DNA from 3 places in the Agrobacterium salinitolerans genome. Region 1 is predicted to be linked to each of the others. Evidence: predicted binding sites of a transcription regulator. Region 1 holds the regulator's gene; each other region holds the start of a gene.
The links. The regulator PhoB, encoded in region 1, activates phosphate uptake and scavenging genes when phosphate is short. The targets are predictions, from matches to a motif close to TGTCATNNANCTGTCAT.
Positions count from the first base shown of each region.

Region 1 (9,657 bases):
CGCCCCCGACGCAGAGCGTGAAGAAATCCGCTCGAAGTTCTCGGCCGGCTCCACGATGTAATGAAGAAGGAGGGGCGCGGCTTTGCTGTGCCCCTCATTCAGCCTCGCTGGGGCCGTCGTCCGCGGTTGATAGTTCCCATTCATCGCCATCCACATGATTGTCGATGGATTTCAGATGGATAGGATGTATCAACCTTGACGCTTGCCAGACGATGATACAGTCAGGCGGCAGGCATCACGGCATGGTCCAGCGGTCTCGTTTTGATGACTTTTTGATTTGCCCGATATCGCACCGTGCCCTTGAGGCACGCCGAGGGAACTCTAATGAACACATCGATCCTTTTGCTGCTACTGGCGCTCATCGGCATCGGCAGCTATCTGCTCGGCAGCCGGCGCGCCGTCGCCCTGTCTGGCGGTCGCCCGTCCAACATGCATTCCCGTGCCGGTTATCACGGCTCTTACGCGGTCGTCTGGGCGGTGCTGCCCGCGGCGTTCATTCTCTGCGCCTGGCTCATTGTCAGCCCGTTGCTCGTCACTTCGGCGGTGCGCGGCGATTTTCCCGAGGATGTGCGCGCGCAGTCCGAAGCGCAGCAGAGCCTGACCTACGGCATGGTGACCTCCATCGCCCGTGGCCTGCAGCGGCTGACGCCGGAGGAAACCGCGCAGGTCGAGGCGGATACGGCCGCGGTCCGGCCGCTTCTGGCTTCCAAGGGTGTTGCAATCGCCGGTGATCCCGAGCGTTTCATGATCGATGCCGCCCACACGCTCAACAGCATGACCGCCACCAGCCGCATCGCGATGATCGCCATCGTCCTGCTGGCCGCATTCGGTGGCGCCGCCTATGCGCTGCGTGCGATCGCGCCGCGTTTCCGGGCGCGCAACAAGGTCGAGAAAGTCATTCTCGCGGCCCTGCTCGTCGCTTCGTCCATCGCCATTCTCACGACCATCGGCATCGTCTTTTCGATGCTGACCGAGGCGATCCAGTTCTTTACCATGGTGCCGGCGCACCAGTTCTTTTTTGGAACGGTCTGGGATCCGCGTTTTGCTGCGGCGGGTGCCACAGACTCCGCCGGCCAGTTCGGCCTAATCCCGCTGCTCGCCGGCACGCTTTATATCGGTTTCGTCGCCATGCTGGTTGCGGTTCCGGTCGGTCTCTTCTCGGCGATCTACATGGCGGAATATGCCTCGCCGCGTTTCCGCTCCATGGCAAAGCCGCTGCTTGAAGTGCTCGCCGGCATTCCCACCATCGTCTACGGTTTCTTCGCGCTGACGACGGTCGGTCCTTTCCTCAGAGACATCTCCACGCAGATCAATGGTCTGGCGACGGGCGACTACGCCAATTTCATCCAGGCGCAGAGCGTCATCACCGCCGGCTTCGTCATGGGTATCATGCTGATCCCGTATGTGTCGTCGCTGTCGGACGATATCATCACCGCCGTGCCGCGCTCGCTGCGTGACGGTTCGCTCGGTCTTGGCGCCACGCGTTCCGAAACGATCAAGAGGGTCATTATTCCGGCCGCTCTTCCCGGCATCGTCGGCGCCGTGCTGATGACGGCTTCGCGCGCCATCGGCGAAACCATGATCGTGGTTCTGGCCGCCGGCGTGGCGGCCCGTCTTCAGCTCAACCCCTTCGAGCCGATGACCACCGTCACCGTCAAGATTGTCAGCCAGCTCACCGGCGACCTCGAATTCACCTCGCCGCAGACGCTGGTCGCCTTCGCGCTCGGCATCACGCTTTTCGCCATCACGCTTTGCCTGAATATCTACGCGCTTTACATCGTGCGCAAATACCGGGAGCAATATGAATGACCGACATCGTTTCTCCCGCAGCCGGCGCGAGCGCCGTCAACAGGGCCACGCGCCGTGATATCGGCATCAAGCGCCGTTATGCCGCCGAACGCCGCTTCCGCGCCTACGGCATCGCGGCGATCTCCTTCGGCCTCATCTTCCTCTTCCTGCTGCTCTGGTCGGTTTTCTCCAAGGGTTACACCGCTTTCCAGCAGACGATGATCACCGTTCCGGTCGAGTTTTCCGAACAGATCATCGATCCGAAGAATGAACGCGCCACAAACCCGACAAAGCTGATGACGGCCAATTATCCCGTCGTCGCCCGCGATGCGGTCGCCAAGGTTCTTGGTGTTGCGCCGACGGACCGCGCCGGCCTACGCGCCGTCAGCCTGCTGATTTCCGACAGCGTGCGCACGCAGCTTCGCGACATCGTCGTTGCCGATCCCGCCGTTATCGGCACCACGCGCACCGTCACGCTTCTCGCTTCGGGGGATGTCGACAGCGCCTTCAAGGGCCAGGTCGATCTGACGGCGGATGAAGCCAATCGCCGCATCTCTAACCAGCAGCTCGGCTGGATGAACCAGCTCGCCGAAAGCGGCCAGCTCGGCAAACATTTCAATACCGGCATCTTCTTCAACGGCGCGTCGAGCCGTCCGGAAGCAGCGGGTGTGGGTGTGGCGCTGATCGGCTCCTTCTACATGATGCTGATCGTGCTGGTGCTGTCATTGCCGATCGGCGTCGCGGCCTCCATCTATCTCGAGGAATTCGCCCCGAAGAACCGTCTGACGGATCTTATCGAGGTGAATATCAACAATCTCGCGGCCGTTCCTTCGATTGTTTACGGTCTGCTCGGCCTCTCGGTCTTCATCAACTTCATGGGCTTTCCGCGCTCGGCCTCGCTGGTCGGCGGCCTCGTCCTGACGCTGATGACCCTGCCGACGATCATCATTGCGACGCGCGCTGCCCTGAAGGCCGTGCCGCCGTCTATCCGCGCCGCCGCCCTCGGCCTCGGCGCTTCCAAGATGCAGACGATCTTCCACCATGTGCTGCCGCTCGCCATGCCCGGCATCCTCACCGGCACCATCATCGGTCTCGCCCACGCGCTGGGCGAAACGGCGCCGCTGCTCCTGATCGGCATGGTGGCATTCGTCGCGAATTACCCGACAACGCCGATGGATCCGTCCACGGCCCTGCCGGTGCAGATTTACATGTGGGCGAACGAAGCCGAGCGTGCCTTTGTCGAAAGGACATCCGGCGCTATCATCATCCTGCTTTTGTTCCTCATTGTCATGAATGTTGGCGCAATCCTGTTGCGTCGCCGCTTCGAACGGCGCTGGTAGAGGGAGATTGAGCAATGAACATGTTGTCGGAAGCAGCAGTTGAAAAGGCGCTGGACAAGAAAATGAATGAAGTCTCATACAAGATGATCGGCAAGGACGTTTCGGTTTATTACGGCGAAAAGCGTGCGCTCTACGACGTGAACCTGAATGTTCGCGAAAATACGGTGACGGCGCTGATCGGCCCGTCTGGCTGCGGTAAATCCACCTTCCTGCGCACCCTGAACCGCATGAACGATACGATCGACGGTTGCCGGGTGACCGGAAAAATCACGCTCGACACCGACGATATCTACGATCAGGCAATCGATGTCGTGGAATTGCGCGCCCGCGTCGGCATGGTGTTTCAGAAGCCGAACCCTTTCCCGAAGTCGATCTACGAAAACATTTCCTACGGTCCGCGCATCCATGGTCTCGCCCGCAACAAGGCGGATATGGACCAGATCGTCGAGCAGAGCCTGCAGAAGGCCGGCCTCTGGAACGAAGTGAAGGATCGCCTGCAGGAATCCGGCACGGGTCTTTCCGGCGGTCAGCAACAGCGCCTGTGTATCGCCCGCGCGGTTGCCGTCAGCCCGGAAGTGATCCTGATGGACGAACCCTGCTCGGCGCTCGACCCTATCGCGACCGCAAAGGTCGAGGAACTGATCCACGAGCTGCGCACCAATTACACCATCGTCATCGTCACGCACTCCATGCAGCAGGCGGCGCGTGTTTCCCAGCGCACGGCCATGTTCCACCTTGGTCACCTTGTCGAGGAAAACGAAACCGACAAGATGTTCACCAATCCGGACGACCAGCGCACGCAGGATTACATCATGGGCCGCTTCGGCTGATCCCGGCCGGCGCTTTATCGAAACCGAACAAGACTGGTGCCTCTGCCGTGCCCGCTTCCGGGCACGCGCATGCAGGCCAAGCCGGAGGACTAGACCATGACACAGACAACGACCCATTCGCATATTCTGTCGGCATATGACGACGAACTGAAATTCCTGACGCGCCGTATCGCCGAAATGGGCGGTCTGGCGGAACAGATGTGCGCCGATGCCGTGCGTGCGCTCGTCAACTCCGACGCCGCACTCGCCCAGAAGGTCATTTCCGACGACGCGATCCTCGATCATTCCGAGCGTGAGATCGGCGACAAGGCCATCGTCACCATCGCCAGGCGCCAGCCGATGGCTGCAGACCTTCGCGAGATCATCGGCACGCTACGTATTGCAGCGGACCTCGAACGCGTTGGCGACCTCGGTAAGAATACTGCCAAGCGTGTCATCGCGGTTGCCGGCACCGGCGTGCCGCGCAAGCTCGCCCGTGGCATCGAACACCTCTCGGAACTGGCGCTGGTACAGCTCAAGGAAGTCCTCGACGTCTATTCGACACGTTCGGCGGAGAAGGCAAATGCCATCCGCGAGCGCGACGAGGAAATCGACGCCATGTACACGTCGCTCTTCCGTGAGCTTTTGACCTACATGATGGAAGATCCGCGCAACATCACTACCTGCACGCATCTTCTGTTCTGCGCCAAGAACATCGAGCGTATCGGCGACCACGCCACCAATATCGCCGAGACGATCTATTACATGACCACCGGCAGCCAGCCGGAAGGCGAGCGTCCTAAGGATGACAGTTCCAACACGCTCGGTTCGGTGACCGAGTAACAGACAGGCAGCGGCTTGCGGAGTTAGTATATGGTGCCCAAGATTGCAGTTGTGGAAGATGAGGAAGCGCTGAGCGTGCTGCTTCGTTACAATCTCGAGGCTGAGGGATATGACGTCGACACGATACCCCGTGGAGACGAGGCCGAAATTCGGCTGCAGGAACGTATTCCAGACCTTCTTATCCTGGATTGGATGCTTCCCGGCGTTTCCGGTATCGAACTGTGCCGTCGGCTCAGAATGCGGCCGGAAACCGAACGCCTGCCCATCATCATGCTGACGGCGCGCGGTGAGGAAAGCGAAAGGGTTCGCGGCCTCGCCACCGGCGCCGACGATTATGTCGTCAAGCCGTTCTCGACACCGGAACTCATGGCCCGGGTCAAGGCCATGCTGCGCCGGGCTCGCCCCGAGGTTCTGTCTTCGGTGCTGAAATGCGGCGATATCGAACTGGATCGCGAGACCCATCGCGTTCACCGCAAGAGCCGCGAAGTGCGCCTCGGCCCAACGGAGTTCCGCCTGCTGGAATTCCTGATGACCTCTCCCGGCCGGGTGTTTTCCCGCTCACAATTGCTGGATGGCGTCTGGGGTCACGATATCTATGTGGACGAACGCACCGTCGACGTGCATGTCGGACGTCTGCGCAAGGCGCTCAATTTTTCGCATATGCAAGATGTCATCCGCACCGTGCGCGGCGCCGGATATTCAATGGAAGCCTGAGGAAACCGAAACCGATGGTTTCACTCGGGAAAAATTCCCAAAATTCAGAAGGCCCGCAGCCGGGATGGTGGCGGGCCTTCTGAATTCGAACCTTCCCCAACGCGTGTCCTTGTTGTTTTTGAAGGCGACAGACGGTCTGCTGAGAGTCGGATTGCGCGGTGAAACCAGACAGGAGGGATGGCGCGGCACGTCGCCGACGAACTCAAAGTATTTGCCGCAAGGGCGTGTCGCGATTTTACATCCGCAGAAGGCGGAAGAAGAGGAATTGGGAGCGCCTCTCAAACAGCGTGCGCCCATTCCGGGACCGCCTTGAGTTTTGCCATAAAAAAACGGGCCCGAAGGCCCGTAGTTTTTGAGTGTCGAATGCGTGCCGCAACACTCAAGCTTTGCGACGTTCGCTTACCGGCTGGTAGGCGAGTTTCGCATGGAACTTGCAATAGGGTGACGATTCCAGCGCTTCACAACCGCAGAAATGGAAATCGTCTTTCAAGGGATCGCCGACCGGCCACTTGCAGGTGCGCTCCGTCAGTTCCGTCAACGTCAGGCGACGGGAAATCGGGGTGACGACGTTTCTGGAAGGAACGTAATCGAGGACTTCCGCGGTCTCGATGCCGATCTCTTCCTGAAGAGCCGTTGCTGCGTTGGAACGGGTCAGAACCCGAGCAGGCGCTGTGCCGACACGGCCCGCGAAATTCGTCGCGCGCGGGGCAGGAGCGGCGGCGCGCTTGGGCGCGGAACGCGCCGAAGTGACCGGGCCGCCGGCCTTGACGCGACCCGGCAGGTTGAGACGGTGGACCTTGCCGATGACGGCATTACGGCTGACACCGCCCAGCTGCGCTGCTATCTGGCTGGCGCTAAGTCCCTCGGACCACAATTTCTTGAGTTTTTCGACCCGTTCGTCTGTCCAGTTCATGCCGCTTCTCCGCTCGTCGCGTATAATGTCGGCAGAATCCATCTCCGCCTCGCGGGCGTGCCGCGAGCGTGGTTTCTGCCTGATTTTCGGTGACTAGTTCCGCCGCAATGCAGTCTAGTAATTAGCGATTAACCTAGTGCCACGCAGACTCCGTGGCAAGAGTCGTGGGAATCATCTCGAATCGATTTTCCGGTTTTCCCCAACTTGCTGGCGAGTTGAGTCTGAAAGGCAACACCTTGGGCCTCATCCACCGCCACCTACTAGGGCTTGAGACGCCCGAGAAACGCGGACTTTTGTTGACATCGGCAGGCGAAGTGACAATAGTGCCCCTGCCGCCGCGAGGCGGCATTTTTGATTTTCAGGCGAGGGATAACCCCGAAAGCCTATTGACAACTGTCTGACAGCGCAACCGCGCAAGGAGTGATACAGCCATGGCCGAAGCCGCCGCGCCATTGTTCGATACGTTTGCAAGAGCCCCCCTGCGCTTCGAGCGAGGCGAGGGCGTCTGGCTGTTCACGGAAAGCGGCGAACGATATCTGGATTTTGCGGCCGGCGTTGCGGTCAATTCACTGGGTCACGCCCACCCGCACCTCGTGGAGGCGATCAAGACCCAGGCCGAGAAGGTCTGGCACGTCTCTAACCTTTATGAAGTGCCGGGCCAGGAAAAGCTTGCAAAGCGCCTGACGGAAGCGACATTCGCAGACAAGGTCTTCTTCACCAATTCCGGCGCGGAAGCGCTGGAATGCGCGATCAAGACGGCGCGCCGTTATCATTATTCCAAGGGGCATCCGGAAAAGTTCCGCATCGTCACCTTCGAAGGCGCCTTCCACGGCCGCACGCTCGCGACGATCGCCGCCGGCGGCCAGCAGAAATATCTCGAAGGTTTCGGTCCCAAGGTCGAGGGTTTCGACCAGGTGCCCTTCGGTGACGTTGATGCGCTGAAAGCCGCTATCACGGACGAGACGGCCGCGCTGCTGATCGAACCCATTCAGGGTGAGGGGGGTATTCGCGCACCAGCCAAGGAATTCCTGCAGCTGCTGCGGTCGCTCTGCGATGAGCATGGCATGCTGCTGATTTTCGACGAGGTCCAGACTGGTGTCGGCCGCACGGGCAAGCTCTTTGCCTATGAGCAGACAGGTGTTGCGCCGGATATTATGGCGGTTGCCAAGGGTATCGGCGGCGGCTTCCCGCTCGGCGCCTGCCTTGCGACGGCGGATGCCGCTTCCGGCATGACGGCAGGCGTGCATGGCACCACCTATGGCGGCAACCCGCTGGCCATGGCTGTTGGTAACGCCGTACTTGATGTCGTCCTCTCCGAGGGCTTCCTGGAAAAGGTTCGTGATGTCGCGCTGGTTTTCCGTCAGGGCCTTGCTTCGCTGAAAGATCGTTATCCCGATGTCATCGAGGAGATTCGCGGCGAAGGCCTGCTTCTCGGCATCAAGGCGAAGGTTCCCTCGGGTGAGCTGTTGCAGGCCATGCGCGCCGAGCATCTGCTGGGTGTGCCGGCGGGCGACAACGTCATCCGTCTTTTGCCGCCGCTCGTCACCACGGCGGAAGAGGCCCGCGAGGGCTTGGCGCGCGTGGAAGCGGCCGCCGCTTCACTGACAGTGAAACAGGCAAAGATCGCCTGAGGAAACAATAAATAGCGGGCCTCTTCCCCGAGGCTCGCGAGCATGGGACAGTTTGAAATGGCTTCACCTAAACATTTTCTCGACCTGTCGGCCGTCAGCTCGCAGGATCTGCGGGCAATTCTTGACGATGCCCGCGCACGCAAGGCCGCCACCAAGGCCGGAACGGCGGAAAAGCCGCTAGCTGGCAAGATGCTGGCAATGATCTTCGAAAAGCCGTCCACCCGCACGCGCGTCTCCTTCGATGTCGGTATGCGCCAGCTCGGCGGCGAGACGCTTTTCCTCTCTGGTACGGAAATGCAGCTCGGTCGCGCCGAAACGATCGGTGACACGGCCAAGGTGCTGTCGCGCTACGTCGACGCCATCATGATCCGCACGACGGATCATTCGCGCCTGCTGGAGCTTGCCGAACATGCGACGGTACCGGTCATCAACGCCCTGACGGATGACACGCACCCCTGTCAGATCATGGCGGATATCATGACCTTCGAAGAACATCGCGGCCCAGTCAAAGGCAAGACCATTGCCTGGACAGGTGACGGCAATAACGTCCTGCATTCCTTTGTGGAAGGCTCGGCCCGTTTCGGTTACCGCATGACGATGGCCGTACCGATGGGCTCCGAACCGCATGACAAGTTCCTGAACTGGGCGCGCAATAATGGCGGCGAGATCATGCTGTGCCACGACGCTGACAAGGCCGTTGCGGGTGCGGACTGTGTCGTCACCGATACCTGGGTGTCCATGAACCAGGAACACAAGGCGCGCGGCCACAACATTTTCCAGCCCTATCAAGTCAATGAAGCTCTGATGGCCAAGGCGGAAAAAGATGCGCTGTTCATGCATTGCCTGCCGGCCCATCGCGGAGAGGAAGTAACGGATGCCGTGATCGACGGTCCGCAATCCGTCGTCTTCGACGAGGCGGAAAACCGCCTCCACGCGCAGAAGTCCATCATCGCATGGTGCATGGGCGTCATTTGATGAGCAGTCGCCCGGCCTGACACGCGTCACGCCGGGTGCTTGAACTTGACCGTATAGATTACCATCTGTGGGACTTCGAAGAGGCTCGTCGGTTTTGCTGGCGGGCCATCATCACGATTTGCACGTTTTTCCCCGGAAGCGGTTTCTCTTCCCGGGTCTCTGTGCGACAAGCGAAAAAAGCACATTTCGAAAGCCGGACTTTTGGACGGTAGCGGCGCCACGGCTGCGCCAAGGAGTATGACATGGCAGATGTAACGGTTGAACTGGACGATCTCGATTTTGCTGGCGACGATAAGGTAGTGCCCTTTCAGGTCGAAGGTCTGGATGTGCGCGGTCGCGCCGTGCAGGTGGGTCCGCTGTTGAACGCCATTCTCGAGCGGCATGACTATCCCCCGACGGTCGCCCGCCTGCTGGCGGAAGCGACCGTTCTGACGGCGCTGATCGGCACCTCGCTCAAATTTTCCGGCAAGCTCACGCTTCAGACCAAGGGCGATGGTCCGGTCGATCTTCTGGTCGCGGATTTCACCGCGCCGGAAAGCATGCGCGCTTATGCCCGTTTCGATGAGGAACGGCTGGCGGCGGCGGTTGCGGAAGGTGCAACCTCGCCGGAGCAATTGCTCGGCAACGGCATTCTGGCCTTCACG
Region 1 covers NZ_JAPZLN010000001.1:387,535-397,191, reverse strand. The annotation lists gene O9X91_RS01870 (substrate-binding domain-containing protein) at 1-61, shown strand, start outside; gene pstC (phosphate ABC transporter permease subunit PstC) at 325-1,809, shown strand; gene pstA (phosphate ABC transporter permease PstA) at 1,806-3,128, shown strand; gene pstB (phosphate ABC transporter ATP-binding protein PstB) at 3,143-3,958, shown strand; gene phoU (phosphate signaling complex protein PhoU) at 4,055-4,780, shown strand; gene phoB (phosphate regulon transcriptional regulator PhoB) at 4,811-5,494, shown strand; gene O9X91_RS01840 (GcrA family cell cycle regulator) at 5,874-6,407, opposite strand; gene O9X91_RS01835 (aspartate aminotransferase family protein) at 6,839-8,038, shown strand; gene argF (ornithine carbamoyltransferase) at 8,096-9,013, shown strand; gene O9X91_RS01825 (Hsp33 family molecular chaperone) at 9,256-9,657, shown strand, end outside.

Region 2 (9,657 bases), on a different contig from region 1:
ACTGATGGATGAAGCCATGTCGATTGACGCGTTTGTAACACTCGCGCTTATTGCGCTGCCTGTTTATATTTTTTTCCGCTGGGTCCAGCAGGATTCGGAAAAACAAGACACTCCCAAAAGTCCAAAGTCCATGGGGCGGTGATCCGTCAGGATCGGTCCGCGACATTTTTAGGGACGACATCTGGACGAAATTTACCAAGATTCGATACTGAGAGAGCGATACCGATGTTACGGCTTGCCTCATGACAGATCGTTCAGGAGTGGCGATAGCCCTGGTGGTTCTCTTCGCCAAATAAAAAGCCGGGCATCGCCCGGCTTTTCTCTTTTTTCGATACAGTTCGGCGCAATCAGTTGATCGCCTTCATCTCAACCTTGAAGAACAGCGTCTCGCCGGAGGAATCATCGACGCCGTCATTGTCTGTCACGGCATAGGCCGCTCCAGCCTTGTCAAAGGTGAAGCCTTCCAGCTTGTCGACGACGTAGCCGTTGGTCTGGGCCTTGAGGTCGGGCAGGAAGTCGTGGGCTTCCTGCTTGGTCACCAGCGGCAGCTCGCCGCCGATCTTGCCCGGCTTCAGGTCGGCGATAGCAACGCGGTAGAGCTTCTTGATCTTGGCCTTGTCGCCGATCTGATTGTCGCGCTCGATGATATAGACATAGTCGCCCTGCGCGGTGATTTCAGAAAGGCCGACCCAGCCTGCCTCGGTCTTGTCGAGCGGGTAACGCACAGCGCCCCACTCCTTGGACTTCGGATTATAGGAGACGAGCTTGACGAAGCCCTTCTCGTCCGTGCCCCATTCACGCTGCACGGCCATCCACAGCGTCGCATCGTCGCCTTTACCGATCATCGTCACGCCTTCGAAACCGAAGCGGGTATCGCTGGCGAGCAGCTCCTTCGGCAGCGCGATCTCGGCCTTGATTTCACCCTTGGCGTTAACGTTATAAAGCGCATGCGGAACGAGCTTGGCGCTATCGCCTTCAGAGGCCAGCCAGAAACCGCCCTTGCCGTCCAGCGTGATGCCTTCGATATCAAGCTTCTGAGCGGCGACGCCGTCACGCTTGACGCGCAGCACGCTGGTGATGACAGCAGGCTTTTTCGTCGCATCAATGGTAAAGATCGACGGCTGATTGCCATAGACCGAATCGGACACGGCATAGAGAATGCCGGGCTTTTCGGCATCGCCGACCAGACCCGAGAGCGCACCCCAACCGATCGGCGCACCATCGACTGTCGCGGAGACGAGCTGCGGATAGGCTGCTTCGCCTTCAGCACGCTCATAAAGCATGACATGCGAGCGGACGCCGCCGTCTTCGATCAGATCAACCTCATTGGCCGTGGCTAGGAGGTTGCGCGACGGGATGGCGACTGCGCCTTCCGGCGAAATTCCCGAAGGCAGGAGCTGGGTCAGTTGCGGCTCTGCGCCGGTATCCTTGTAAACAGCGGCAACGGAGGCGCGCTCGGCAAGCACGAAGAAATACTTCTGACCATCGAAGGTCGCCGCCTCCAGACCCTCGGGCTCGATCCCCTTGGCCTTGGAACGCTTTTCCGGATAGTGGCCGATGGCGGCAACCGCGTACTCGAGCGAGGTGCCGGCCTCATAAAGAAGCTTGCCGGTCTTGTCGAAGATGGTGAAGCCGCGCGAGCCGCCCTGCCAGTCGCCCTCATTGGCGATGACGATACGGTCATTGTCCAGCCACTTCACGGCATCCGGCTCGCGCTTGCGGCCTTCCTGCTTGTCGGTGAACTTCAGCTGTCCATCGGTTTTGGTATCGATGCCTTCCAGATTGACGGTGCCGGCAGAGAAATGCGTCTTCACGGTGCCGGTCTTGCCGTCGATGATGACGATATGGTTGTTTTCCTGCAGCGTCAGCGCGATCTCGCCATTGGCGTTGATGGAAACAAATTCCGGTTCCGGATCCTCCGGGGAAATTTCAGCGAGACCGGTAACGTCGATCTTCTTCAGCGTCGCGCAGTCGGCAACACCATCCTTCAGGCCGACGGTGACGAGGTAACCGGCTGGCATCTGCGGCAGGGCGCCTTCGTTCACCTCTTCATCGCGCTCGTTTTCGATCGCGATGGCGGCAAAGGTCTTGTCCGGGGAAACGGCGACGGAATCGGGTTGGCCGCCGAGGTCGCAGCTTGCCTCAACCTTCTTCGTGGCGAGATCGACCGTCACCAGCTTGCCGGAGGGCTTGGCACGACTTTCCGACGTATTGACGCCAGCCAGTACCTTGAGACCGGCAACGGCAACGGAGGTCGGCTCGCCTTCCAGCAACAATGCGCCGCCGGCCTTTGGAGCCTTGGCGTCTGTGATGTCGATGAAACCGATGCCGCCAAGCGGGCTGTCCGAATAAATCAGCGTCTTGCCGTCTTCGCTGGCGGTGATGATTTCAGCCGAAGTGACAGACTTGGCGTCCTTGTCCGCGGGAAGATTTTTCGCCACCGGGAACGATGCAATGCGGTTGAAAACCGGCTCGGCAGCGGCCGGGATGGCCGCGGACGCAAGCAGAGCTGCAGTCAAAGCCATTTGAGAAAATCGGAACGCCATTTTAATCCCCCTTGGGTCCAGAAATACCCCATGGCTTCTGCGTCAAAGACATGACAGTGGCATGACATTTCCTTGCGGGAGAATCAAAAAGCCCGACTGCTGGAGCCGGGCTTTCGCGTTTATGCGCACATTCCGCGTTTCGAAACACCACCCGCTTTAGCGTCGATGTGACGGCGTCAGGGCATCAAAACATGTTTCCTCGTGAACCTGAAAAGCCGCCCGCCCGCCGCCGGGCGTTGCAGCTTTCCGGAAACCTTACGAGTTGACGGCGTCCTTCAGGCCCTTGCCTGCGGAAAACTTCGGTACGTTGCGAGCCGGGATATCGACTTCAGCACCCGTGGAAGGGTTACGACCCTTGGAGGCTTCACGACGGCTAACGGAGAAGCTGCCGAAGCCAGCGAGACGGATGTCGCCACCGCTCTTCAGTTCGTTCTGTACGGTTTCGAATACGGCATCAACAGCGGAAGCAGCATCTGCCTTCGTGAGACCAGCCTTTTCGGCAACAGCAGAGACGAGCTCGTTCTTGTTCATGTTTCCACCCCTTTCAATGGTTTGAAACGACTAAAATTAAGCCGGCGCAGAATACATTCGCATCCGCGCCCAGCAACTCAAAAGCGCTGGAATCGCCTGAAAAACAAGGGGTCTGGAGTTTTTTTCACAAAAAAGGCCGACATTTCTGCCGGCCTTCCACATATTCGTGCCAATTTGGCATCAGTTGCGCAGAGCTGAGCACCGCGCACGCACTCCGACACCTAACGCATTGATTCTATGCGCTGCCCGCCGCGAAAGGCGATTCCCGCCTTCGCGACGATGCGCATCATCAATGCGCGATGGTCTGGTTGCCGTCATCAACACCTTCGACGGTTGCGATCACCGGCGTCTCGATGCTGCCGTCCCACTCGATGGGCTCCGGCTGGCGGATAAGGGCGTGCTTGATAACCTCGCCCATGCGCGACACCGGAATGATTTCCATCTCGTTCTTCACGTTGTCCGGAATCTCCGCCAGGTCCTTGGCGTTTTCTTCCGGGATCAGCACCTTCTTGATGCCGCCGCGCAGAGCCGCAAGCAGCTTTTCCTTCAGGCCGCCGATCGGCAACACGCGACCACGAAGCGTGATCTCGCCCGTCATCGCCACATCCTTCGAGACCGGAATACCGGTCATGATGGAGACGATGGCGGTTGCCATGGCAACACCGGCAGACGGTCCGTCCTTCGGAGTTGCGCCTTCTGGAACGTGAACGTGGATGTCACTCTTGTCGAAACGCGGCGGTTCGATGCCGAAATCCACGGCGCGCGAACGGACGTAAGAGGCCGCCGCCGAAATGGATTCCTTCATCACTTCCTTGAGGTTGCCAGTAACCGTCATGCGGCCCTTGCCCGGCATCATCACGCCTTCGATGGTGAGCAACTCACCGCCGACTTCCGTCCAGGCTAGACCGGTGACGACACCGACCTGATCCTCGCGCTCGGCTTCGCCATGGCGGAACCGCGGCACGCCCAGATAGTCGGGAACGTTTGCAGCGGTGACTTCCACGGACTTGACCTTGCCCTTGATGATCTCGGTGACAGCCTTGCGCGCCAGCTTCATCAGCTCGCGTTCGAAGCTGCGCACGCCCGCTTCGCGGGTGTACTGCTGGATGACGACCATCAGGGCATCATCGGTGACCGAGAACTCTTCTGGACGCAGGGCATGCTCCTTGATCGCCTTGGGCAACAGGTGACGCTTTGCGATTTCGCGCTTTTCGTCTTCCGTGTAACCGGCGATGCGGATCACTTCCATGCGGTCCATCAGCGGGCCGGGAATGTTCAACGTGTTGGCCGTGGTCACGAACATCACGTCGGACAGGTCGTATTCCACTTCAAGGTAGTGGTCCATGAAGGTGGAGTTCTGTTCCGGATCGAGAACCTCCAGCAGTGCCGACGACGGATCGCCACGGAAATCCATGCCCATCTTGTCGATTTCGTCGAGCAGGAAGAGCGGGTTCGCCTTCTTGGCCTTCTTCATCGACTGGACGATCTTGCCGGGCATGGAGCCGATATAGGTACGGCGGTGACCGCGGATTTCCGCTTCGTCACGAACGCCGCCCAGCGCCATGCGGACATACTCGCGGCCGGTCGCCTTGGCGATCGACTTGGCAAGCGAGGTCTTGCCGACGCCGGGAGGACCGACGAGGCACAGGATAGGACCGCGGATTTTGGAAGCACGGGCCTGTACGGCCAGATATTCGACAATGCGCTCCTTGACCTTGTCCAGACCGAAGTGATCCTGATCAAGGATCGTCTCGGCGGCATTGAGGTCGGTCTTGATCTTCGACTTCTTGCCCCAGGGCAGACCCAGCAGCCAGTCCAGATAGTTGCGCACGACTGTGGCTTCCGCCGACATCGGGCTCATCTGGCGAAGCTTCTTCATTTCCGCCTCGGCCTTTTCCTTGGCCTCCTTGGAAAGCTTGGTCTTGGCGATGCGCTCTTCCAGTTCGGCCATTTCGTCACGACCGTCTTCGCCGTCGCCGAGTTCCTTCTGGATCGCCTTCATCTGCTCGTTCAGGTAATATTCGCGCTGGGTCTTTTCCATCTGGCGTTTGACGCGCGAACGGATGCGCTTCTCGACCTGCAGCACGGAAATTTCGCCTTCCATGAAGCCGAGCGCCTTTTCAAGCCGCTGCTTCACGCTGACGGTTTCCAGCATTTCCTGCTTTTCGGTGATCTTGATCGACAGGTGCGAAGCGACCGTATCGGCAAGCTTCGAATAATCGTCGATCTGGCCAGCAGCGCCGACAACCTCGGGCGAAATCTTCTTGTTGAGCTTCACGTAGCTTTCAAATTCGGACACGACCGAACGCGAAAGCGCTTCGATCTCGACCGGATCTTCGGCAGGCTCCTGCAAAGGCGTCGCGGAGGCTTCATAGAAATCCTCGCGGCCAGTGTAATTGTCGATCTGGGCGCGGCCCTTGCCTTCCACCAGCACCTTTACGGTGCCGTCGGGAAGCTTCAGGAGCTGCAGGACATTGGCGACCGTGCCGACCTTATGGATGGCTTCCGGTGCCGGATCGTCGTCGCTGGCGTTGATCTGGGTGACAAGCATGATCTGCTTGTCCGAACCCATGACTTCCTCGAGCGCACGGATGGATTTTTCCCGCCCGACGAACAGGGGAACGATCATATGCGGGAAAACGACAATGTCGCGCAGGGGAAGTACCGGATAGGTACCGCCAGATGCCGCAGACGTGATGTTCGTCATATCATTTCCTTTCCATGGTCCCTTTCGGGACACTTTGCCGGACAGCTTGGGGCATCCGGCGCATTCATTTCTCGAGACTGAAAGTGGAGTTTCGAAACACCGATTTCAAGTCGCCGGAACAGACGGTCCAGCAGAGCGCCAAGACCGTGAAATTCAACAAAACCCAGCGCTGGCTCATACTCCCGACATTCCGGTTATCCTCAAGGGCCAGGAACCGGGTCGCCGACGGAATTCACATTTCCGTCATAACGCGCTGCAAATCAGTTGTAAGACTTTATCAGCAAAGCGCAATCCGCTCCAAACGCAAAATCGGGCTTCGTCAAGTTAGACGCAAGTTTCGTGAGGTCGCTCAAACAGAAAAGGCCCGCACGGATGCGGGCCCTGATCTCTTCCAACATTGCATCAGCCGATCAGGCCGAAACGTTGGTCTTTTCTTCCTGGCGGTCCGCATAAATGTAGAGCGGACGGGCGACACCGCTGACGACCTCGTCGGAAATGACGACCTCGCGCACGCCTTCCAGCGTCGGCAGTTCGAACATGGTGTCCAGCAGGATCTTTTCCATGATCGAGCGCAGGCCGCGGGCACCGGTCTTGCGGGTGATCGCCTTGCGAGCGATTTCGCGCAGCGCGTCCTCGTGGAAGGTCAGCTCGACATCTTCCATCTCGAACAGGCGCTGATACTGCTTGACCAGCGCGTTCTTCGGCTCGGACAGGATCTGGATCAGCGCATCTTCGTCCAGGTCTTCCAGCGTCGCCAGAACGGGCAGACGGCCGATGAATTCCGGAATGAGGCCGAACTTCACCAGATCTTCCGGCTCCAGCTCGCGCAGCACTTCGCCCACACGACGATCGTCTTCCGCCTTGACGGTCGCACCGAAGCCGATCGAGGTCTTTTCGCCTCTGGCCGAGATGATCTTGTCGAGGCCGGCGAATGCGCCGCCGCAGATGAACAGGATATTGGTCGTATCCACCTGCAGGAACTCCTGCTGCGGATGCTTGCGGCCGCCCTGCGGCGGAACGGAAGCGACCGTGCCTTCCATGATCTTCAGAAGCGCCTGCTGAACGCCCTCGCCCGACACGTCGCGCGTGATGGACGGGTTGTCCGACTTGCGGGAAATCTTGTCGACTTCGTCGATATAGACGATGCCGCGCTGGGCGCGCTCGACATTGTAATCCGCAGCCTGCAACAGCTTCAGGATGATGTTTTCCACGTCCTCGCCGACATAACCGGCTTCGGTCAGCGTCGTTGCGTCCGCCATGGTGAAGGGAACGTCGATGATGCGAGCGAGCGTCTGGGCAAGATAGGTCTTGCCGCAACCCGTCGGACCGACGAGCATGATGTTCGACTTCGCCAGCTCGACATCGCCGTTCTTGGAGGCGTGCGCAAGGCGCTTGTAGTGGTTGTGAACGGCCACGGACAGGATTTTCTTCGCCTGCTTCTGGCCGATGACATATTCATCGAGGATCTTGATGATGTCCTGCGGGGTGGGCACACCCTCGCGCGACTTCACCATAGACGTCTTGTTCTCCTCGCGGATGATGTCCATGCACAATTCGACGCATTCATCACAGATGAACACCGTCGGTCCGGCAATGAGTTTCCGGACTTCGTGCTGGCTCTTGCCGCAGAATGAACAATAGAGTGTATTCTTAGAGTCGCCGCCGTTGCTGCCGCTGACTTTGCTCATATCTCTTTCCTTCCAGCACGCCGCAGGTCCGCCAAACGGATCGCGGTCAACTTACCGCCCGCCGATACGGCAGCCCTTGGGGTGCATCGCCGTATCCGCCTCGTTTCCCGGGGTACTAACCGGTATCAGATACATGAGCTGATACCCGGCTGCAACGAATTCCCCATCAAACCTAGCTACGTCATAAAAACTCAACATAGCCTTTATATATACTAATATCGCTTTCTGTTGCGGTTGAAAGCCCCGAAATTACTTTTGCGGCTTCAAACAAACGTCAAAAGCGGCGCGCCTCAATTCGCGACGGCGCCTTCGATTTCCTGGCGCGAGGTCAGGATCTTGTCGATCACGCCCCAGTCCTTCGCCTCGTCTGCATCCATGAAATGGTCGCGATCAAGGGTTTTTTCAACCTCTTCGAGCGTACGGCCGGTGTGCTTCACGTAGACTTCATTGAGACGGCGCTTCATCTTGATGATGTCGCGGGCGTGGCGCTCGATGTCCGATGCCTGCCCCTGGAAACCGCCGGAAGGCTGGTGAACCATGATGCGGGCGTTCGGGGTCGCAAAGCGCATTCCCTTTTCACCGGCGGCGAGAAGCAGCGAGCCCATGGACGCGGCCTGGCCGACGCAGAGCGTCGAGACCGCAGGGCGAATGAACTGCATCGTGTCGTAGATCGCCATACCGGCGGTCACGACGCCACCCGGCGAGTTGATGTAGAGCGCAATTTCCTTCTTGGGGTTTTCAGCCTCGAGGAAAAGCAGCTGCGCGCAGACGAGCGACGCCATCTGGTCCTCCACCGGGCCGGTGAGGAAAATGATGCGTTCCTTGAGAAGACGGGAAAATATGTCGTAGGAGCGTTCGCCGCGATTGGTCTGCTCAACGACCATCGGCACCAGAGCCATGGCGGTATCAACTGGATTTTTCATGTCCGTCCTTTGTCAAACTCTGCCCTTCGCGGAAAGCCGCTCCGGAATCACTTCTAACCTTCATACTCCCTACATAGAGTGTCCCTGCCCCGTACTTCAAGACACGAAGCCGCATATCCTTAACGGCTCAACAGCGTTTGCAGGCCTTTCAGGCCGAGGTTGACAGGGCTTTCGGACCGGGCGGCGCCAGCCGGGCCTCTTTCCCACGCTGCCACCATTTTTTTACTATGGCGCGCGACCACGGCAAAAATCGCCCGCCATGCACAGATATAACTTCTCACCGGCAAGAACTCGTTAGTATTTGCTGCCGATACTGGCCAGCGAATTTCCGGTTCCCGTTGGGGAATGGGCCCATCCGGGCGAAATGGCAGCTCAACAATTCCAGCGGGCATAACGCACCTCGTGCGGAAGGGCCCGCTTTTACCGCATTATGGCGCAGATAGGATTTTGCAATGCTGGATGCAAAGACGAGCACGCTACTGTGGGCGGCGGAGACGCTCACCCTTGCCGTGCTTTTGGGAACGCTGTGGCTGCACCGCCCTTCCCGCCGGCATAATCTCTATTTCGCGGCCGGTTTCCTCGCCACGGGCATCGGCACGGTAATGGTGGCGCTTCGTGGGGATATTTCCAGTTTTTTGTCCATCCAGGTCGGCAATACGCTCGCACTTTCCGCCTTCGGGTTCTGGCTTGCCGGCCTGCTGTGTTTCGAGCAGCGGAAAATCGGCGGCTGGGTCGCCATTCCGGCTCTGCTGTGGATCGCGGGAATGTTCCTGCCGCCCGTGCGTGAAAATATGGTGCCCCGCATCCTGCTCTATCACGCCAGTGCCGCCACCGGTTATTTCATGCTCGCCGGCGTCCTTCTAGCCAGCAAGGCGCGCGCCTCACGCAGCCGCCGGGTTTTAGCCGCAATTCTGATCCTGCAGGCTTTTGCCGGGGCGTTTGTCGCATCCATCGTCATACCGGCCAATGCCGCGGCCCCCAACGCTATTCCTCTGACATCGGCGCTCGCCTTTTCCGGCATGCTCGGCTTCACGGCCATCATCATGATCAGCGCCAAGATCATCATGGAAGACACAGAAACGCGCCTTCACCGGCTCGCCATGACCGATCATCTGACCGGCATTCTTAACCGTCGCGGCCTGCTGGAGGAGTTTGAGCGCATCAAGAAGAGGTCGCCGGCCTCCAGCCGTTACGTGGCGCTGGTGCTGTTCGATATCGACCATTTCAAGAAGATAAACGACAGATACGGCCACCAGTCCGGC
Region 2 covers NZ_JAPZLN010000003.1:433,856-443,512, forward strand. The annotation lists gene O9X91_RS14095 (esterase-like activity of phytase family protein) at 348-2,546, opposite strand; gene hupB (DNA-binding protein HupB) at 2,802-3,077, opposite strand; gene lon (endopeptidase La) at 3,367-5,784, opposite strand; gene clpX (ATP-dependent Clp protease ATP-binding subunit ClpX) at 6,195-7,472, opposite strand; gene clpP (ATP-dependent Clp endopeptidase proteolytic subunit ClpP) at 7,763-8,395, opposite strand; gene O9X91_RS14120 (GGDEF domain-containing protein) at 8,848-9,657, shown strand, end outside.
Region 2: a site for PhoB is predicted at 2,597-2,613, ahead of O9X91_RS14095 (esterase-like activity of phytase family protein). Genes of this name have one in related genera too.

Region 3 (9,657 bases), on a different contig from region 1:
AGATCGACAACGAAGACTTCCGCGCCGAAATAACGAAGCTGGAACGCGCCCTGCTGGGCGATGATCGCGCCGATCAGGAACGACATCAGCATGATGATCGGCACGGCGCGCACGCCCATATGGTCGATCTGGTTGACGATGGCCGCCGGCGAAACGCCGCGCCCGCGCCCGAGCTTCATCTGCGCGCCGCGCACGGCGGAGCCGAGAATATACATGCCCGCCAGAAAATCCGCGCCGTTCTGCACGACGGCCTTGCCGACAGGCGCAAAAATACGTTCGGCAAGCCCCGCCTTCGCAGCGGCCGCGCCCTCCATTTCCACTTTTTCGGGCAATTGGGAAATGACCTCTTCGATACGGTCATTGCCCGTCACGGTGACGGTGGCGCCATTTGCCTCCAGGTCCCTGCGCAGGCGCTGAATGATCCATGCGCCGGTCGTATCGATGGCCTCGACGGAAGAAAGATCGATTTCCACCGGGCCGGTGGATTTGCTCTTTTCGATCTTTTCAAGACTGGAGAAAACACCGGCGAGATTGCTGTTGCGCCAGGAACCGCTCAGGGCAAAACGCGAACCGCCGCCGGAGACGTTATCGTCTTCGGTGATTGCGGCCGGGTTCGCCTGTTGCCGTGTGTCCTGTTCTTGCATAATGCTCCGAGCGAATGCAGTCGTCACGAGATTCTTAATGGTTTCATAACGGTTTGACCTTCGGCAAGCCACAGTGACGGCCGACAATTCGCGATAAATTTGGCGTCATGTGTCTTTTGACGCCTGTTAGGAAGTGAAAAAACATGCCCCGTTACCTTCAAGCCACAACAGAACGTTTCCCCGTGGCTGGCAGCTTCACCATTTCACGCGGCACCCGCACGCATGCGGATGTCGTAACGTGTACCATCCGCGATGGTTCCTTTACCGGCAGAGGTGAATGTGTGCCCTATCCGCGTTATGGCGAAAGCATCGAGGGCGTCATCGCCGATATCGAGGCGATGGCGGAACAGATCGCCGGCGGCGTGACACGACAGGAACTACAGCAGGCGATGCAACCCGGCGCCGCCCGCAATGCGGTCGATTGCGCGCTATGGGACCTCGAGGCCAAGATCAGCGGCAAAACTGTTGCCGCGCGCATCCTTGGACAGGCGGCAAAGCCGCTCGTCACCGCCTATACCATCTCGCTTGCCGACCCGGAGACCATGGCCGCGAAAACGGCGGAAAACGCAGGCCGCCCGCTGCTGAAGATCAAGACCGGCACGGCAGATGACGAGGCGCGTCTAAGGGCCGTGCGCGCCGCCGCACCCGAAGCGCGCATCATCATCGACGCCAATGAGGGCTGGAATGACTATAATATCGAATATTATCTGCGGCTTGCGGAAGAGCTGAAGATATCGCTCATCGAGCAGCCGCTACCCGCCGGCAAGGATGACATCCTCGCCCGCATCGACCATCCGGTGCTGATCTGCGCCGATGAAAGCGTGCATTCCACCAGGGACCTCGCCGGCCTTCGCGACCGTTACGATGCAATCAACATCAAGCTCGACAAGACCGGCGGCCTGACTGAAGCGCTTGTCATGAAAGCGGAAGCGGAACGGCTCGGCTTCACCATCATGGTGGGCTGCATGCTCGGCACCTCGCTCGGCATGGCGCCGGCTGTGCTGGCGGCGCAGGGTGCGGCCTTCGCCGATCTCGATGGGCCGCTATTGTTGGCGCACGATCGTGATCCGGGGTTGGTTTATGAGGGTTCGCTGGTTTATCCGGCGCGGCCGGAATTGTGGGGGTGAGCCCCTAAAATTAAAACCAGATGAGGTGCGACGCCACCGCGTATTTCTTCTCCCCGCCGGGGAGAAGGTGGCCCGAAGGGTCGGATGAGGGGAAACGTAGCCGAATTTCGGAGAGCGTGCCCCCTCATCCCGCTGCCGCGACCTTCTCCCCGGCGGGGAGAAGAAACAAGCGGCATCCACTCGTCCCACACGAGCGCGCATTGATCGCAAGGAAACACCGAAGGCTAGGTATCCCTTTAGCTCGCAGGCCCAATCAGGCCGCGTGCTTGCCAATCAAACCCGGAATATCCACCGGCTCCATCTCGTCCGATGCCTGTTCGGCGGTAACGTCGCTCGTCTGCATCCAGGTGATCAGCTCGAAGCTGCCATCGGCATTTTCGGCAATCGCCGTGCAGCTTTCCACCCAGTCGCCGGTGTTGATGTAGCGGATGCCGTCCATGTCTTCCATGACAGCGTGGTGAATGTGACCACAGATGACGCCATCGACATTGTTGCGCCGCGCCTCTTCGGCGACCACGCGCTGGAATTCTCCGATGAAGTTGACGGCGTGTTTCACCTGCAGCTTGGCCCAGGCCGAAAACGACCAGTAAGGCAGGCCGATGCGGCGGCGCACGGCGGCAATCGCGATGTTGAGCGCAATTGCCGCGTCATAGGCCCAGTCGCCGAGATAAGCGAGCAGGCGGGCGTTGCGCACCACCACGTCGAACTCGTCGCCATGGATGACGAGGTATTTCTTGCCGTCGCCCGCCTCGTGGATCATGCGTTCGGCCACTTCGATGCCGCCGAAATGCATGCCCGGGAACTCCCGCAGGAATTCGTCGTGATTGCCCGGAATATAGACGATGCGGGTGCCCTTGCGGGCCTTGCGCAGAAGCTTCTGCACCACGTCGTTGCAGCCCTGCGGCCAGTACCAGCTGCGGCGCAGGCGCCAGCCGTCGACGATGTCGCCGACGAGAATGATCGTTTCGGCTTCGTGGTATTTCAGGAAGTCGAGCAGATAATCCGTCTTGGCCGCCTTGGAGCCGAGATGAACATCCGAAATGAAAAGCGTTCTGAACTGTCTGGTTTCGATTTGACCGGCCACGGATTTCATCCCCCTGTTCGGTTGCGTCCCTGCGGCTTTCTTACCTCTCAGAACCAGACTCGTGTTTCAGCAACATGACAGCGGCGGTTTTTTGTATGGAATATGACGGATAGCTTCACGAAAACGCGAATAAGCCATGCCCGCATTTGCATAAGGAGGCGGTAAATAACGGCTGTACCACGGGGAAGTTTGTTGTATTCAGGGGGCCGGAATTGAACCAGACATGACGGTGGAAGAATGACCTCTCACGATAAGAACAACACGCCCGCCAACACGGCAAAGGCCGACATCGAGGAACAGGCGCTCTTTTTCCACCGCTACCCGCGCCCCGGCAAGCTGGAAATCCAGGCCACCAAGCCGCTCGGCAACCAGCGCGATCTGGCGCTCGCCTATTCGCCGGGTGTGGCCGCCCCGTGCCTCGCCATCCACGAGAACCCCGAAATGGCGGCGGACTATACGGCCCGCGCCAATCTCGTTGCCGTCATTTCCAACGGCACGGCGGTGCTCGGTCTTGGCAATATCGGCCCGCTCGCTTCCAAGCCTGTGATGGAAGGCAAGGCCGTTCTCTTCAAGAAATTCGCCGGCATCGACGTGTTCGATATCGAGATCGACGCACCCGGCATCAACGACATGGTCTCCACCATCGCGGCGCTGGAGCCCACCTTCGGCGGCATCAACCTTGAGGACATCAAGGCGCCGGAATGTTTCGAAGTGGAGCGCCAGCTGCGCGAGAAGATGAACATTCCGGTCTTCCACGACGATCAGCACGGCACTGCGATCATCGTCGCCGCCGCCGTGACCAATGCGCTGGAACTGGCCGGAAAATCTCTGTCCAGCGTCAAGATCGTCGCCTCGGGCGCCGGTGCAGCTGCCCTTGCCTGCCTCAACCTGCTCGTCGCCATGGGCGCGAAGAAAGAAAACATCTGGGTCCACGATATCGAAGGCCTCGTTTATGACGGCCGCAACACGCTGATGGACGAGTGGAAAGAAGTCTACGCCCAGAAGACCGACAAGCGCGTGCTGGCGGATTCGATCGACGGCGCAGACGTCTTCCTCGGCCTTTCGGCCGCCGGCGTGCTGAAGCCGGAACTTTTGGAGCGCATGGCGGAAAACCCGCTGATCCTGGCGCTTGCCAACCCCAATCCGGAAATCATGCCGGAGGCGGCCCGTGCCGCCCGCCCGGATGCGATGATCTGCACCGGCCGTTCCGACTTCCCGAACCAGGTCAACAACGTTCTCTGCTTCCCTTATATCTTCCGCGGCGCGCTGGATTGCGGCGCAACGACCATCAACGAGGAAATGAAGATGGCCGCCGTGCAGGCCATCGCGGAACTGGCGCGTGAGGAAGTCTCGGAAGTCGCCGCGAGAGCCTATAGCGGCGAAACGCCGATCTTCGGCCCGAACTATCTCATTCCCTCGCCGTTCGATCCGCGCCTCATCCTGCGCATTGCGCCGGCCGTTGCCCGCGCCGCAGCGGCAAGCGGCGTCGCCACCCGGCCGATCACCGATTTCGAAGCCTATTTCGACCAGCTGAACCGTTTCGTCTGGCGCTCGGGCTTCATCATGAAGCCGGTCTTCAACGCCGCGAAAGCCGCCGAGAAAAAGCGTATCATCTTTGCCGAAGGTGAAGACGAGCGCGTGCTACGCGCCGCCCAGGTGCTTTTGGAAGAAGGCACCGGCGTCCCGATCCTCATCGGCCGTCCGCAGATCATCGAAACGCGCCTGAAGCGCTTCGGCTTGCGCATCCGCCCGCATACGGATTTCGCCGTGGTCAACCCGGAAGACGATCCGCGCTACCGTGAATACGTGGATGATTATTTCGCCCTCGTCGGCCGCGTCGGCATCAACCCGGAAGCGGCGCGCACCATCGTGCGCACCAACACGACCGTCATTGGTGCGCTTTCCGTCAAGCGCGGCGAAGCCGATGCGCTGATCTGCGGCCTCGAAGGCCGTTACGACCGCCATCTGCGCGACGTGAACCAGATCATCGGCAAGCAGGAAGGCGTGCGTTCCTTCGCGGGCTTGAGCCTGCTCATCACCCAGCAGGGTGCGCTCTTCCTCACCGATACTTTCGTGAACTATGACCCGACCTCCGAGGAAGTGGCGGAAATGGCCATTCTCGCGGCCAAGGAAATCCGCCGCTTCGGCATCACGCCGAAAATAGCACTCGCCAGCCACTCCAATTTCGGCTCGCGTGATTCCGAAAGCGCCCGCAAGATGCGCCGCGCCCTGAAGATCGTGCAGGAAGCCGCACCGGAACTGGAAGTGGACGGCGAAATGCAGGGCGGCTCGGCGCTGTCGGAAGCACTGCGCAAACGCGCCATGCCCAACAGCGTGCTGACCGGCGAAGCAAACCTGCTGGTCTTCCCGAACCTCGATGCCGCCAATATCACGCTCGGCGTCACCCGCACCTTGACGGAAGGCCTGCATGTCGGCCCGATCCTGCTCGGCACGGCCCTGCCCGCCCATATCCTGTCGCCCAGCGTCACCTCGCGCGGCGTCGTCAACATGGCAGCCTTTGCCGTGGTGCAGGCCTCGCACCCTTCGGTGTGATAGAGGCCGCATTAACGCAATTTTGAACAGGCTGTTGCCGCATTGCGGCAACAGCCTATGTTATCTTCCTGAAACACGGATTTCCTGAAGCATAACACCCCTGCCACCGGCCGGGGACATCGAACGGATCGAACAATTGACCCGCCGCAGCCGCATCATCGGCCTCCTGCTTCCCCTTGTTCTCATGGCTCCTGCCGCCGCTTCTGCGGATCAGGTCTGCGATACGCTTTATGGCCAGTTGCGCGAGCCGCCGCGCGTCATCGGCAATACGGCCGAGGTGCGGCGTTACGCCAATGCGCTTGCCCGCCAGAACATTGTCATCCGCAAGATCAGGAACGACCTGCGCGGCTATGGCTGCTCATCCGGCAGCGTCATTGTCTATGGCAATCCCAATGCCGGTCTCTGCGCCGAGATTGGCGATGCGCTGGCGGAAGCTGAAGCCGAGCGTGATGCGATCATCCGCGACCGCGACGACGCCATGGCGGCCGCGCGTGACAACGACGGCGACATCAGGCGTCAGCGCATCCTCGCCGCCCTCGATGCCAATGGCTGCAACACCGTACCGCAAACGGAAACGCAATTGCCGCCGCCTCGGGATGTGACGCGTTATCCCGACGCCTTCCGACACAATGGCGACGAGCCGGGACAAGCGGGGCTTTCGCCCTATCCCAACGCCGCCGCCGAGGGCGGACTTCGCACCCTCTGCGTGCGCACCTGCGACGGCTCGTTTTTCCCCATCGCCTCCAACGCCTCACCGCTCGATTTCCGCACCCAGGCGGAGCAGTGCGAGAAAATGTGTCCGGGGACGGAGACCGAACTCTATTTCCACTCCATGACGGATCAGGAAACATCAGACATGGTTTCCGCTGAAACCGGCAAACCCTACAAGGATTTGCCCACGGCCTTCGCCTACCGCAATTCGTCAGTGAAAGCACCCGGCTGCGCCTGCAATATGGCCGCCTATCACGAGGAGATGCAAAAACAGGAAGAGGCCGCCCGGCCGCAAGCCGAAAAGCCCTATTCCGGCATCACCACCATCCCATCATCCCAAAGTGACAAGTCGCAGAACCCCACCGAACAGCAACAGGCCGCAAAACCGCCTGAGCAGCCCGTTCCCGAACGCGACTACGATCCGAACGACACCAGGGTGCGCGTCATCGGCCCCAAATTCCTGCCGGACCAGACAGGCCGGATCGATCTGAAGAACCCGGCGCTGAAGGGCATTCAGCCGCAGCAGTGAAATCTCTTGCGCGCGCGTAATGGGGCGAGCGCGCGACCCTTGTTTCTTCTCCCCGCCGGGGAGAAGTCCGCGGCAGCGGGATGAGGGGGCGACGTCGGCGATATTCGGAGAGCTGGCCCCCTCATCCGACCCTTCGGGCCACCTTCTCCCCATCCGGGGAGAAGAAACGATAGGCGACGCTATGCGCATCTCATCCCTTACCGCCCACCCCAGCGATTGCGAAACACCAGCTCCTCCAGCGGCACGCGCTGCCGCCAACCCTTCACCGCCAGTTCCGGCTCGGTATAGAGCGTGTCGACCCGGCCGAGACACAGCCATGCGACGATTTCGATATGCTCGGGTATATCGAGAATGGCGCGAATATCGCTGTCATGGAAAATGCTGACCCAGCCGACACCGATGCCTTCGACACGGGCGGCAAGCCAGAGGTTCTGGATGGCGCAGACGGTGGAATAAACGTCCGTGCGCGGATTGTGGGTGCGGCCCAGCACCACCTTGCCGCCGCGTGTCGGATCGCAGGTGACGCAGATGCTGAGCGGGGCCTTGCGGATGCCCTCAAGCTTCAGGCTGCGATAAAGCGCCTGCTTTTCGCCCGTAAACATCGCCGCCGCCTCCTCATTGGCGCGGCTGAAGGCCACAAAGGCCGCCTGGCGCACGGCGCCATCGGTGACGAGGGTGAAATTCCATGGCTGCATGAAACCGACCGAAGGTGCGGAATGCGCCGCCTTCAAAAGGCGCTCGACGAGATCATCCGGCAGCGGGTCCGGCAGGAACTGGTCGCGCACATCACGGCGCGTCTCGATGGCGCGGTAGATCGCCTCGCGCTCCTCCCGGGAAAACGGGCGGGCGGGCGAAAGCGCGTGATCGAATGGATTGACCTCGGACGATGTGGTGCCAGGCGGTTCGGTCGGCATCGTTTATCCCCAACAATGCGGGCGCGCCGATGCAGAAACCATACCGGTTCCGCCGCGACGACGCGCTTTTTCAGCAACCTGCCGCCGTCCGCGCGGTTCGGTCTATCCTGTCAGGCCGGTCTTCTGACTAGGCTTCATCCGCCCCTTTCGCCTTCCCGAATAACTTCAGTGGCATGAGAAAAAGAGCATCCGCCTCACAGCGTTGGGCACGTTCCGGTCTTTCACCGGATTCCCGATTCTCCCGCCGCAAGGGCGGGCACCTGACGGGAGAAGCTATGGGCAAAAAAGCTTGCGAATGCAAGTATCCTGCGGGTGGTGCGGCAATGTGGCCTGCTGCACCTTACCGTCATCATGCCACCGGGAAATACCTGACATACGCAAACTCATCGCCATCAGGTGACCAATTGGGCGAGTTCATCGTGCCCTGCCCGCCGAACAGGTCGAACAGCGTTTCGACATTGCCGCCATCCATATCCATCAGCCGCACCCGCACATCCAGATCGCGCGGATGGTCGAAGACATCGGCGTCATAAGAAACGAACACCACCTTGTCGCCCTTCGGAGACGGATGCGGGAACCAGTCGCCATAAGCGCTGTCGGTGATGCGCTCGACGGCGGAGCCGTCCACACGCACCCGCCAGATCTGCATGCGCCCGGTACGGCTGGAATTGAAATAAATCCATTCGCCGTCGGGCGAATAATCCGGCCCGTCATTGCGGCCCTCACCATGGGTGAGACGTGTTTCGACACCGCTGTCTATGTCCATGGAATAGATATCGAAAACCTGATCGCGAATGCCGCAATAGGCAAAACCTTTCCCATCCGGCGACCAGCCGTGCCAGTAGGAAGGCAGGTTCTTCGTCATCAGCCGCGGCGCGCCGCCCGCCGAAGGCAGCAGATAGATGGCGCTCTTGCCGAATTCCACCTTGTCGGAAATGGCGTAGAGCGAACCGTCGGGCGAAATGCCGTGGTCGTTGTTGCAGAGTGTGGCAAAGCCGGTATCGACCTTTTCCGGCGACACATCACCGGCAAGAGACAGGCGATACAGCAGTCCTTCGCTGTTCAGCAGGAGATAGTGTCCATCCGGCGACCAGTTCGGCGCTTCGAAGAGATCAGGCGTCTGCCACACCACCCGCATCTGGCGGGTGCGGATGTTGAAGATTTCGATGGAGCTGCGCATTCTGCCTCCCGGGCGTGTCCGTGTTCTCATTCAAAACGCTTGGTGACGCAGACATTCCGTTTGCATCCACCATGGCCTTGATTATGATCCTAGGGCGGCAGGCACCGTCCTGCAAATTCAAACCGGAAAAAACGCCAGCGCTCCGGCACCGTCCGTGGCCCTCCCCGTTTCTCCCAGATCCGAGGTTCCGCGATGAATTCCATCGCCGATCACGGCATCCGCTTCGGCCGGATCGCCGCAATGCTCCCTGTCAAAAACATCGAAAAGGCCCATGATTTTTACGTTGGCGTGCTCGGTTTCGAAAAGACCTTCGAAAACGGCAACCCCGTCGGCTTCATGATCCTCAAACAGGGCAATGCCGAGCTGCATCTGACATTGCAGCCCACCCACAAAGCGGCACCCTTCAATGTGGCGCATATGATGGTGAGCGATGTGGACGCGCTGCATGCGCTCTGCAAGAGCCAGGGCTTGCGCATTATCAAGGGCCTGCAGGACAAGGATTATGGGCTCCGGGCCTTTGTCTTTGAAGACCCTGACGGCAACCGCATCGATGTGGGGCAGGTTATTTGAAGTGATCGGGCGGCGCGGGGTTTTCCTCGCGCCGTCTGTTCAAATACGTAGGCTTATTCTGGACCGAGCGCATGCCACTTGTTTCTTCTCCCCGCCGGGGAGAAGTCCGCGGCAGCGGGATGAGGGGGCGAGCGTCAATATATACGGAGGGGTTGCCCCCTCATCCGACCCTTCGGGCCACCTTCTCCCCCGCGGGGAGAAGAACCTACCCGCATCGCCCCTTCGACTACCGATCCCGGAAACGGTTGGTAATCGGATAACGCCGGTCACGCCCAAAATTCTTCTTGGTAATCTTCACACCCGGGGCCGATTGCCGGCGCTTGTATTCGGCGAGGTAAAGCAGAT
Region 3 covers NZ_JAPZLN010000003.1:78,653-88,309, reverse strand. The annotation lists gene O9X91_RS12390 (ABC transporter permease) at 1-644, opposite strand, end outside; gene dgcA (N-acetyl-D-Glu racemase DgcA) at 788-1,771, shown strand; gene O9X91_RS12380 (UDP-2,3-diacylglucosamine diphosphatase) at 2,025-2,864, opposite strand; gene O9X91_RS12375 (NADP-dependent malic enzyme) at 3,093-5,408, shown strand; gene O9X91_RS12370 (DUF2865 domain-containing protein) at 5,545-6,648, shown strand; gene bluB (5,6-dimethylbenzimidazole synthase) at 6,846-7,562, opposite strand; cobalamin riboswitch at 7,659-7,841, opposite strand; gene O9X91_RS12360 (TolB family protein) at 7,912-8,742, opposite strand; gene O9X91_RS12355 (glyoxalase superfamily protein) at 8,935-9,312, shown strand; gene O9X91_RS12350 (NAD+ synthase) at 9,539-9,657, opposite strand, start outside.
Region 3: a site for PhoB is predicted at 2,919-2,935, ahead of O9X91_RS12380 (UDP-2,3-diacylglucosamine diphosphatase). Genes of this name have one in related genera too.